DNA from 2 places in the Shewanella loihica PV-4 genome. Region 1 is predicted to be linked to the other one. Evidence: riboswitches for the same ligand, from Rfam matches in the RefSeq annotation. Region 1 holds a riboswitch; the other holds the start of a gene.
What was found. Region 1 has a riboswitch for lysine ahead of SHEW_RS13365 (Na+/H+ antiporter NhaC family protein). Riboswitches for the same ligand answer to the same signal wherever they lie in the genome.

Region 1 (5,025 bases):
CTATGCCAAATTACCTAACATCATGAAGGCGAAACGTAAGCCGCTCGATACCGTGACGGTAGACAGCCTGGGCGTGACCCTGAAGCAGCACCAGAAGGTGCTCAAGGTGACACCGCCTGCCGAGCGTCAAGCGGGTATTATGGTGGCTTCTGTCGAGGAGCTGGTGGAAAAGCTAAAGAATGAAGCGAAGGTGATCTAAATGGCGATTCTAGTAATAGCAGAACATGATAATGCGACTTTAAAACTCGATACCGCCAAGGTTGTGGCTTGTGCCCAGGCTATCGGCAGCGAAGTCGATGTACTGGTAGCCGGTCATAACTGTGGCGCCGCGGCCGATAGCGCCAAGCAGCTTGCCGGTGTACGTCAGGTACTGGTTGCCGATAGCGGCGTTTATGCCAATGCCATCGCCGAAAACCTGTCACAGCTGATCGTCTCAGTGGCCAGCGAGTATCAACACATTCTGGCTGCGGCTTCAAGCGTAGGTAAAGATGTGCTGCCTCGTGTGGCGGCGCTTCTGGATGTGGCGCAGCTTTCTGAAGTGGTCGAAGTGGTGAGCGAAGACACCTTCGTGCGTCCTATCTATGCCGGTAGCGCCATGGCGACGGTTCAGAGCCTGGATAACATCAAGGTGATGACGGTTCGTGCCAGCGCCTTCGATGCGGTAGCCCAGGACGGTAGCGCCTCGGTGCAGACCCTAGACAACGAATATAGCGGCGATGTTGAGTTTGTAACTCAGACTCTGTCAGTGTCTGAGCGTCCAGATCTAGGCGCCGCTTCAGTAGTGGTTTCAGGTGGCCGCGCCATGGGCAGCGCCGAGAATTTCGCGATTCTCGAGCAGCTTGCCGATAAGCTGGGCGGGGCACTGGGTGCATCGCGCGCCGCGGTCGATGCCGGTTACGTGCCAAACGATCTACAGGTTGGTCAGACGGGTAAGATTGTCGCGCCGGATCTCTATATCGCCGTGGGTATCTCGGGTGCCATCCAGCACCTTGCGGGGATGAAAGATTCTAAGGTGATCGTGGCGATCAACAAAGATCCAGAGGCGCCTATCTTCCAGGTAGCCGACTATGGTCTGGAAGCGGATCTGTTCGAGGCGGTGCCTAAGCTACTCGAACTTCTTTAATAAAATGTAAATGCTTGGTGAGCACTTTGGTGTTCATCTAAAATTTAGTGTGATATAGATCACATGGAGCGGCTTTGAGGTAGCGTCCTTAAAGCCGCTTGTGTTTTTATGTGCCTCACGTTTGCCGATAGTGACATTGGCAGGCGTCCTGAGACGTAGAGGTGCATTAAATATCAGTAGTATTCGTTAGGGTGATGCCGTTAAGCGAATATGAAAGGATTTGGTGCCGAAGTGGTGGAGTTGATCAAGGCTTGCCGCTGGGGCTGTCATCGAATAGAGGCAGCACTGCCATAGTGCTTCTTATCTGGATTGATAAGTGGAAGGTATACCGAGAATGGGTATCACTATGGAGCGCTACTGATAGGACAGGTGTAATATCTCATGCTATATCCCACCAGTTCAGTTGCCCTCCATTCGTATTTTAACGAAGACAAAATTTTACAATGACAACTTTGAGTTATGCCGATTCGGCACTTTCTTTGCTGCCGCCCGTGGTAGCGATTCTGCTGGCGATCTTTACCCGCCGCGTTCTGCTCTCACTCGGTGTGGGGATCCTCCTGGGGGCACTGTTAATTGCCGACTTTTCACCGCTGGATATGGGTCAATACCTGGGACAGCAGGTGGTGGGCCTGTTTTGGGATGATGGCGCCCTAAACAGCTGGAACGTTTATCTGCTGGGCTTCTTGATTCTGCTTGGGATGATCACCGCCCTGATCACCGTCAGCGGCGCCGCCAAGGCCTTTGCCGATTGGGCGCGCCAGCATATTCGCAACAAGCGTGATGCTAAGCTGCTCACCATGTTCCTAGGCTGCGTGGTCTTTATCGATGATTACTTCAATAGCCTGGTGGTGGGCAGTGTCGCCAGACCCCTCACCGACAGATACTATATCTCGCGCAGCAAACTGGCTTATTTGCTGGACTCAACCGCCGCGCCTATCTGTGTGATCTCGCCCGTCTCTAGCTGGGGTGCCTACATCATCGCGCTGATCGGCGGCATACTCACCGCCCACGGCTTCACCGACAGCGGTCATCTGAGCGTGTTTATTCAGATGATCCCGATGAACTTCTACGCCATCTTCGCCCTGGTGCTGCTGCTATGCGTCGCCTTCATGGGGCTGGATGTGGGGCCCATGCGCCAGCATGAACTCAACGCGCAGAAGGGTAACCTGTATGACGAGGCCAAGGGCCTGCCGCCAGGAGCTAACAGCGACCTGCCCGAGGCCGATTCCGGCAAGATCTTAGGCCTGTTCCTGCCGATCACTGTGCTGGTGTTTGCCACCATCTACTTCATGATAGGTAGCGGCGCCGATGCTCTGGCGGCGGAGAACCTGCCCTTTAGCGTCATTGGTGCCTTCGAGAAGACAGACGTTGCCTCATCGCTCTTCTTCGGCGCCGTGGTTGGCCTGGCCGCGACCTTGGTATTGGTGGTCAGTCAGGGGCTGGATAAGGCGCTTATCTTCAAAGGCGTGATTGCCGGTGCCCGCTCTATGCTGCCCGCCATCTATATTCTGCTGTTCGCCTGGACCATCGCCGGCGTGATAGGTCAGATGGAGACGGGTAAATATATGGCCAGCCTGGCGACCGGTAATATTCCCTTCGCGCTGCTGCCGGCCGTACTGTTCGTGCTGGCGGGTCTGACTGCCTTCTCTACCGGCACCAGCTGGGGCACTTTCGGCATCATGCTGCCTATCGCCGCCGATATGGCCATGGGCACCCATACCAACATGATGTTGCCTATGCTGGCCTCTGTGCTGGCGGGCGCCGTGTTTGGCGATCACTGCTCGCCTATCTCGGACACCACCATCTTGTCTTCTACCGGCGCCAACTGTCACCACATAGACCATGTGCTGACTCAGCTGCCCTATGCCCTTATCGTGGCGGGGATCAGCCTGGTGGGTTATACCGTGCTGGGCTTCACCGAATCCGTGGGTGCCGGTCTGGCGGCTTGTAGTGCGCTGTTTGTGGTGAGCGTTTTGGTGCTGCGCCATAAGGCCAATCGCCCGGCTTAATTCAGCTACGCCAAATCAAGGTTCATTAGATATAAAAATGCCGCTCATCGAGCGGCATTTTTTTATGAGTGACTCCCCATCAATGGTGAGTCAGTTGAGGCAGGAATTAGTTGAGGCCGCGGCGCTGAAGCAGGGCATCAGTGGTCGGTGCCTGGCCACGGAAGGCCTTGTAGGCTTCCATCGGCGGCACGCTGTTACCCACCTCGCGGATGGTCTTGCGATACTTCATGCCTATTTCGCGGTTGAGGCCGCCCTGGGTCTGCACATAGGCGAAGGCGTCGGCCGCCAGGATTTCGCTCCACATGTAGGCGTAGTAGCTGGCCGAATAGCCACCCGGGAAGGCGTGGGCAAAGTAGGTCGACTTGTAACGTGGCGGCACGGCGGCGATATTGATGCCGTGTTTCTCTAGTGCCTTGGCTTCGAACTCGGCCACATCCTGCAGCGGAGTGTCGGCGCTCAGTGAGTGCCACTCGAGATCCACCAGGGCCGCCGCCATATATTCCAAGGTGTCGAAGCCTTGGTTAAAGCTGCGTGATTTCAGCAGTTTTTGCAGCAGCTCATCGGGGATCACTTCGCCTGTCTCATAGTGCTTGGCGTAGTTGGCCAGCACCTCGGGGTGGGCCGCCCAATCTTCTTCGAAGGTCGAGGGAAACTCGACAAAGTCGCGGGACACGGCGGTGCCAGACAGGCTAGGGTAGGTCACCTTAGAGAACATGCCGTGGGTGCCATGGCCCATCTCGTGGAACATGGTGGTGACTTCATCGTAGCTGACGAAGGTCGGCTCACCCTCTGGGGCCTTCTTGATGTTCATCACGTTGACCACCACAGGCTTCTGGTTTAGCAGCTTAGACTGAGTCACGAAGGAGCTCATCCAGGCGCCGCCGCGCTTGCCTTCGCGGGCAAAGTAGTCGGCGTAGAAGATCGCCATCGAGCTGCCGTCGGCGTCAAACATCTCGTAGGCCTTCACATCTTCGTGGTAGACAGGCAGGTCCGGGCGCGGCTTGAGGGTCACACCATAGAGACGCTCCAGGGTGAAGAAGACGCCATCTTGCAGCACGCGATTGAACTCGAAATAAGGCTTGATGGCGGCGCCGTCAAGGTCGAACTTGTCTTTACGTACCTTCTCGGCATAAAAAGCCCAGTCCCATGGCGCCAGAGTGAAGTCGCCACCAGTCTTGTCGATCATCGCCTGGATATCATTGGCTTCCTTCTGGGTGTTGGCCACCACGGCGGGCACCATAGAGCCGAACATCTGGTAGACGGCATCTGGAGTCTTGGCCATTTGCGGCGTCAGGCGGTAGTCGGCCCAGCTCTTGTAACCCAGTAATTGGGCGCGCTCGGCGCGAAGCTGTGCCAGGCGGGCAACCAGAGTGGCGGTCTCGTTCTCACCGCTCATGCCGCGAGTCGATGAGGCCTGCCACACCTTCTGGCGCAGCTCACGGTTTTCCAGTTTCGCCAGGATTGGCTGGCGGGTGGTATTGGTGATATTGATGAGATACTTGCCTTCATGGCCCGCGGCTTTGGCATCGGCCTTGGCGGCGCGGATCTCGCTGTCTGACAGTCCCTTGAGTTCATCGACGCTGTCGACCACGACGGCGATCTCTTTGGTGAGTCTCAGCAGACGCTGACCAAATTCGTTGGTAAGCTTAGATTGCTCTTCGTTAAGCAGACGTATTTGCGCTTTTTGCGCCTCGGTCAGCTTGGCACCGGCCATGACGAAGCGTTGGTGGTAGATCTCGATGAGGCGCACCTCTTCGGCGGTCAGCCCTAAGGTGTTGCGGCTCTGATACAGGCTGTCGATGCGGGCAAATAGCTTGCCGTTGAGGTGGATGTTGTCCGAGTGGGCGGCCATCTTAGGTGCCATCTCGCCTTGAAGCTTACGCAGCGCCGGGT
Region 2 (5,025 bases), 2.2 Mb from region 1:
ATCCTGGCACCGTTCTGGAGTGACTACGACCTGAGCGACGGCACTGTCGGCGACACGGGTGGCGGACAGCTAGGTATCCAGGTTGTTTCTGCTGGTGGTAACGAGTGGATTGTTGTCGAGTGGAAAGATGCCCAGCTATATGCTGACGCCTCTGGCAACAAGTACAGCTTCAGCCTTTGGATCCAAACTGGTGACGTAGAAGATATTTGGTTCAACTACCTAGATATCCCTAACATGCCAAGCAATGTCACTATCGGTGCAGAAAACATCAGCGGTAGCGTAGGTACAACCTTCCACTACAACGGACAAGGTGGCACTGTCACTACTGACGATTATGTTGCACTGCAAGCGACCTCTTCAGGCAGCGTAGAGATCGACTATCTGGCGACGCCAACTAGCTTCAACCCAGGTCAAACAGACAACTTCTCTGTTGACGAAGAAGCGACCTTGGAAGCAAACGTGTTAGAAAACGACACTGTTAGCCAGAAAGTAGCTCGCGTCTCTGTAACTGGTGACGGCATGACAGCTAACGCACAACGCATCATCGATGTTGCGCCAGCTGGTGCACTAGGTGAAGCAACACTGGTTGACGAGCCTGCACACGGTGAAGTGACTCTAGAGAAAGATGGTTCTATTACCTATACACCAGAAGATGATTTCTTCGGTAAAGACTCATTCACTTACACCTCTAAGGATGCCGAAGGCAACCTGAACGCAGCGACCACTGTTAATGTTATGGTTAACAACATCAACGATGCACCTACCGTGGCTCCTACAGGTATGACAAGTACCGAAGGCTTCGTGGTAACCGCTAAGGCCAATGGCAAAGACGTTGATGGTGACAGCCTGACCTACACTTGGACACAGACTGCAGGTACACCTGTTACCTTCAACAACGGTGGCGCAGAAATTAAGTTTACTGCTCCAGCAGGTAACAACACCCTGACCTTCTCTGTCGTTGCCAGCGATGGTGAGCTAGAGAGTGAAGCGGGCACTGCGACTATCACAGTTAACGCCAAGGAAGAGAAATCTTCAGGCGGTGGTTCACTGGGTTGGTTCGCTCTGCTGATGCTACCATTTGCCGCGCTACGTCGTCGCAAGTAAGCAGATAGCTTGAACAGAAAAAGGGAGCCACTTGGCTCCCTTTTTTATTGATAACGCGAAAGGCGACTAAACCAAGCGCTAAACGATGAAATACAAATCCTCCAGGCTAAAAGCCCAACCTAAAGCGCAAACACCTTAGTCATCACCTTATAGAGCTCTGTGCCTTGATACACAGACGCCGAGGCAAAATGCAGTACGGGCACGCAGTCAACAGGCAGACTCAGAGGCACTATCGCATCCTCCTCGCCATATCTGTCGACACGCAAGATGTTGGCGAGCGGCTCACCGGCCAAAAGTGGCTGCCCCACCTTCGCCTTATACTCCACCAAGCCGCCTTGCGGCGCGTGATACTTCTTATAGTCTTTCAGATAACAGGCGTAGCGAGGCATCTCAGCTGGCTCAACCCGCTCACTTATTACACCGCGCAGGCTGAGATAAGCCATGATCCCTTCGACATCAACCAGGGCATCTGCCAGGTCGACATTCTCCTGACTACCAAGCTCCAGGGTAAAGGCCGATACGGGCACCTCAATCTCGCGCCCCTGAGTGGCCAGGTATTCACTCAGCTGCCACCAGGGGCAGAAGATAGACTCATCCATGGCCCCGCCGAATTCGTTGGGGATCAGCAGGGTGTAGGGAATAGAGAAGTACTTGGCGGCATCTTGGTCATACTCGGGGCAATAGAGGTGCTTGCACGACTTAGGGCCGGTATGCAGATCCAACACGATATCCGCCTCATGGCCCATCTGCTGTAGGCTCACCGCCAGACGATGGCCCGTGGTGATCCCCCAGGGCTCATGCAGACGGCTATAGCAACGCTCGACCAGCAAGGCCCTGAAATGGGCGATCAGCTCGGCATCATTCAGGTGTTTATGGCCTTGATACCAGCTAGCAATATCCAACTTATGGTCGAGATATTCACGGTTCCAGTTCACCCCGGTAATGGGATCGAACCGGCCTAGGGTAAACTCGCCACTCTTTTGATTGATCCCCAACGGATTGGCCAGGGGCACTAGGGTGATCTTACCGCGCAGCTCGCAGCTTTCTAGGGCCTGCATCAGCTGATAGATCACCGCATTGCCCTGCACCTCGGCGCCGTGGACGTTTGCCTGTATATAGACACTCGGCCCGGTCAGCACCTCAGGGGCAAACTCAAACAGATTCAGCTCGAGATCTTGGCCAGTTGCGAGCTCGCCAATCTTTAGCGTAGAACGACCCGGCTTCATAGTGACCCTTCAAACAAGTTTTGATGCAGGGCGCTGACGACCTGAGCCGCCTCAGACTCGGCCACCAGGACGCACAAGTTGTGTGGGCTGGCGCCCTGACAGATCATACGTACATTGTGGGGCTCTAACACCTCGAATACGCGGCGACACACACCCGACGTGGTGGCAATCTTATTGCCCACTATCGCCACCAGCGCCAGACCATCTTCGACCCGCACCCGGCAATGCTGCGACAGCTCCTGCAACAAGGCCTCGCTCAGCAGGCTGTTTCCGGCCGAATCTGAGCCCGTCTTATCTAGCGTCAGAGAGACGTTCACCTCTGAGGTGGTGATTAAGTCCACACTGATCTTGTGGCGCGCCAGGGTGGCAAAGGTCTCGGCCAGGAAGCCTTGGGCGTGCAGCATCTGTAGGCTATGAAGATTAAGTAGGGTCTGGTCGCGTCGCACCGCCACGGCGCGATAGATAGGCTCGTCGTTCACCTGATGACGTATCCAGGTGCCACCGAGCTCAGGCGCCTTGCTGGAACCGACAAACACCTGAATCTTGTGTCTGACCGCCGGCAAAATGGTTGCCGGGTGCAGCACCTTGGCCCCAAAGGTAGCCATCTCGGCCGCCTCGTTGAAACTGATCTCAGGGATAGGACGCGCATTCGGTGCAAGGCGCGGGTCCGTGGTGAAGATCCCCGGCACATCTGTCCAGATCTCAACCGCAGACGCATCCAGCGCCTCGGCAAGTAGGGCCGCAGAGTAGTCGCTGCCCCCACGGCCTAACGTGGTGGTGGCTCCCTGTTCATCGGCGCCGATAAAACCTTGGGTCACGATTCGTTGCTCACTAAGCAGGGGCAACAGATGCTCTGTGCAAAGCTGCTTCACCGCCTCTATCTGCGGCTCGGCGCGACCGAAATGACTGTCGGTGCGCATCACCTGACGCACATCGAAGGCACTCGCCCGCTCGCCCTTCTCTCTCAGCACGGCAGCAAACAAGACAGATGAACACTGCTCACCCTGGGCAAGCAGTTCGTCTGTGGTCGCCTTATTGCGGTTTTGGGAGAGCGACTCGCTCAGGCTGGCAATCTTACTTAATATAGCATCGAGGCGGGCGGCCACATCATGGGGCTGACCCAACTCGTCGAGGATCTTATATTGAATCGAGGCGATCGCCTTGAGCAGCTGCTGGCGACGCTCAAAGTCCACATGCTCCTGAGTTAGCTCCACCAGCAGGTTGGTCACGCCGCTCGAGGCGCTGACGACCACCACGCGGGTTTCAGGATTGGCCAATACGATATCGGCGCAGCGGTTCATCGCCTCATAATCGGCAACCGAGGTACCACCAAACTTAGCAACAACAATAGACATTAGCGCACCTCAACCCAAGTAGCTGACGATGACACAAAAGAAATAGATAACATTGAATACGCTCCGAACTTACTTCGTTCGAAGAGCCTGGTGCAAAGATGACGCACCCCAAGACGGGAAACAGCGATTGCCACCAGAAGCTCTCCACCAAAAAACAGGTGACAATCGATGGGATTCAGCCCAGTCGACCGATAAATAGATGAAACCAAACATCTCTTTACCTCGGCGTTAATCTCCCTCATAAACCGTCAACGGAGTTTGGACTCCTCGGGCTTACTACCTAGTTAACGCTCCTCTTCTGTATCACTAACCTTAAGGTCAGGATGCAAGAAAACTATCAAATAACAGAATAAAAAGTCAACGATATTTTAGCTTGTCTTGATGAAAGCCTCTCAAGTTCCCCCGCCTGCTAGCGGCTGATGTCGGGCAGCTCGCTGACCAGACAGACCCGGGCAGAAAACTTGCCCAGGGTGAGCTCGTCATACTCCACCAGACAAGGCACCAGTTGCAGCTCGTCCTCATCGACAAAATAGATGGCGTTTTGATTAAACACCTTGCCAAGATCCACTGCTGCGGCCTTATCGATAGACACCGCCCAGCTCTTCTCCATATGGCCTCTGTCACTGGAGGCACCGATTAGGGCACGATAAGGATATTGAAGACGTTGAATATGACGTTGAAGCTGTTTGTCGAGGAGACGGTTTTGCGAGGGAGAAAGGTGTTGGCCTTTAGGATTATGAGCGGTAATGATTGCAAATGATAACGAAGGGGAGAAAGGTTGTGTAAGTAAGAACTGCGTTTGCTGATAGCATTGCCAAAGATGTTCGCTTGCTGTACTCATCACTAAAATATTCCTAAATTAGATTCCGTCGATTATAGCAAAATTCCTCCGCCTTCCTAGAGGTGTGAGACAGGTCACTTTATTAAATTTTATTAATACCATTAAAATCATACCCTTACATACATAAATGTGATTTACATCAAATCTCAAAGGAATTTTGTTAACATTTCATTTGTTAACAAATGACTAAAACGAGTACAATAAGTTCGTTGATTCACTTCCACTCATCTCACGATGAAATACTTTTTGTTACATCTTGTCGACGACAAGGTCATCAAAAGTTAGTCAATTTCCTGTATAAAATGTGAGCTTAGGCTGATTTAGCATTTAAACTTGAAAATATTACATAGTTAACGGAACTATTCCCAACTATTGTTAATCGAAGTGAGTAACAGTTCGCGTGTCTTTTGAAAGAGATACGTATACTTTACTAATCATGAAGTGTGTTGCTGTACCAATTGGGTTTGATAAAAGCACTACGTGAGTTCGGTAATTGTCG

Region 2: linked by a shared signal. The riboswitch ahead of lysC (lysine-sensitive aspartokinase 3) and the one ahead of SHEW_RS13365 (Na+/H+ antiporter NhaC family protein) in region 1 are both predicted to bind lysine.

What each region holds. Positions count from the first base shown of each region.
Region 1 is NC_009092.1:3,043,694-3,048,718, reverse strand. Features, by position in the region: gene SHEW_RS13375 (electron transfer flavoprotein subunit beta/FixA family protein) at 1-199, shown strand, start outside; gene SHEW_RS13370 (electron transfer flavoprotein subunit alpha/FixB family protein) at 200-1,123, shown strand; lysine riboswitch at 1,272-1,488, shown strand; gene SHEW_RS13365 (Na+/H+ antiporter NhaC family protein) at 1,567-3,132, shown strand; gene SHEW_RS13360 (M3 family metallopeptidase) at 3,239-5,025, opposite strand, start outside.
Region 2 is NC_009092.1:888,801-893,825, reverse strand. Features, by position in the region: gene SHEW_RS04035 (S8 family serine peptidase) at 1-1,104, shown strand, start outside; gene SHEW_RS04030 (succinylglutamate desuccinylase/aspartoacylase family protein) at 1,224-2,330, opposite strand; gene lysC (lysine-sensitive aspartokinase 3) at 2,327-3,685, opposite strand; lysine riboswitch at 3,815-3,991, opposite strand; gene SHEW_RS04020 (DUF3293 domain-containing protein) at 4,095-4,526, opposite strand.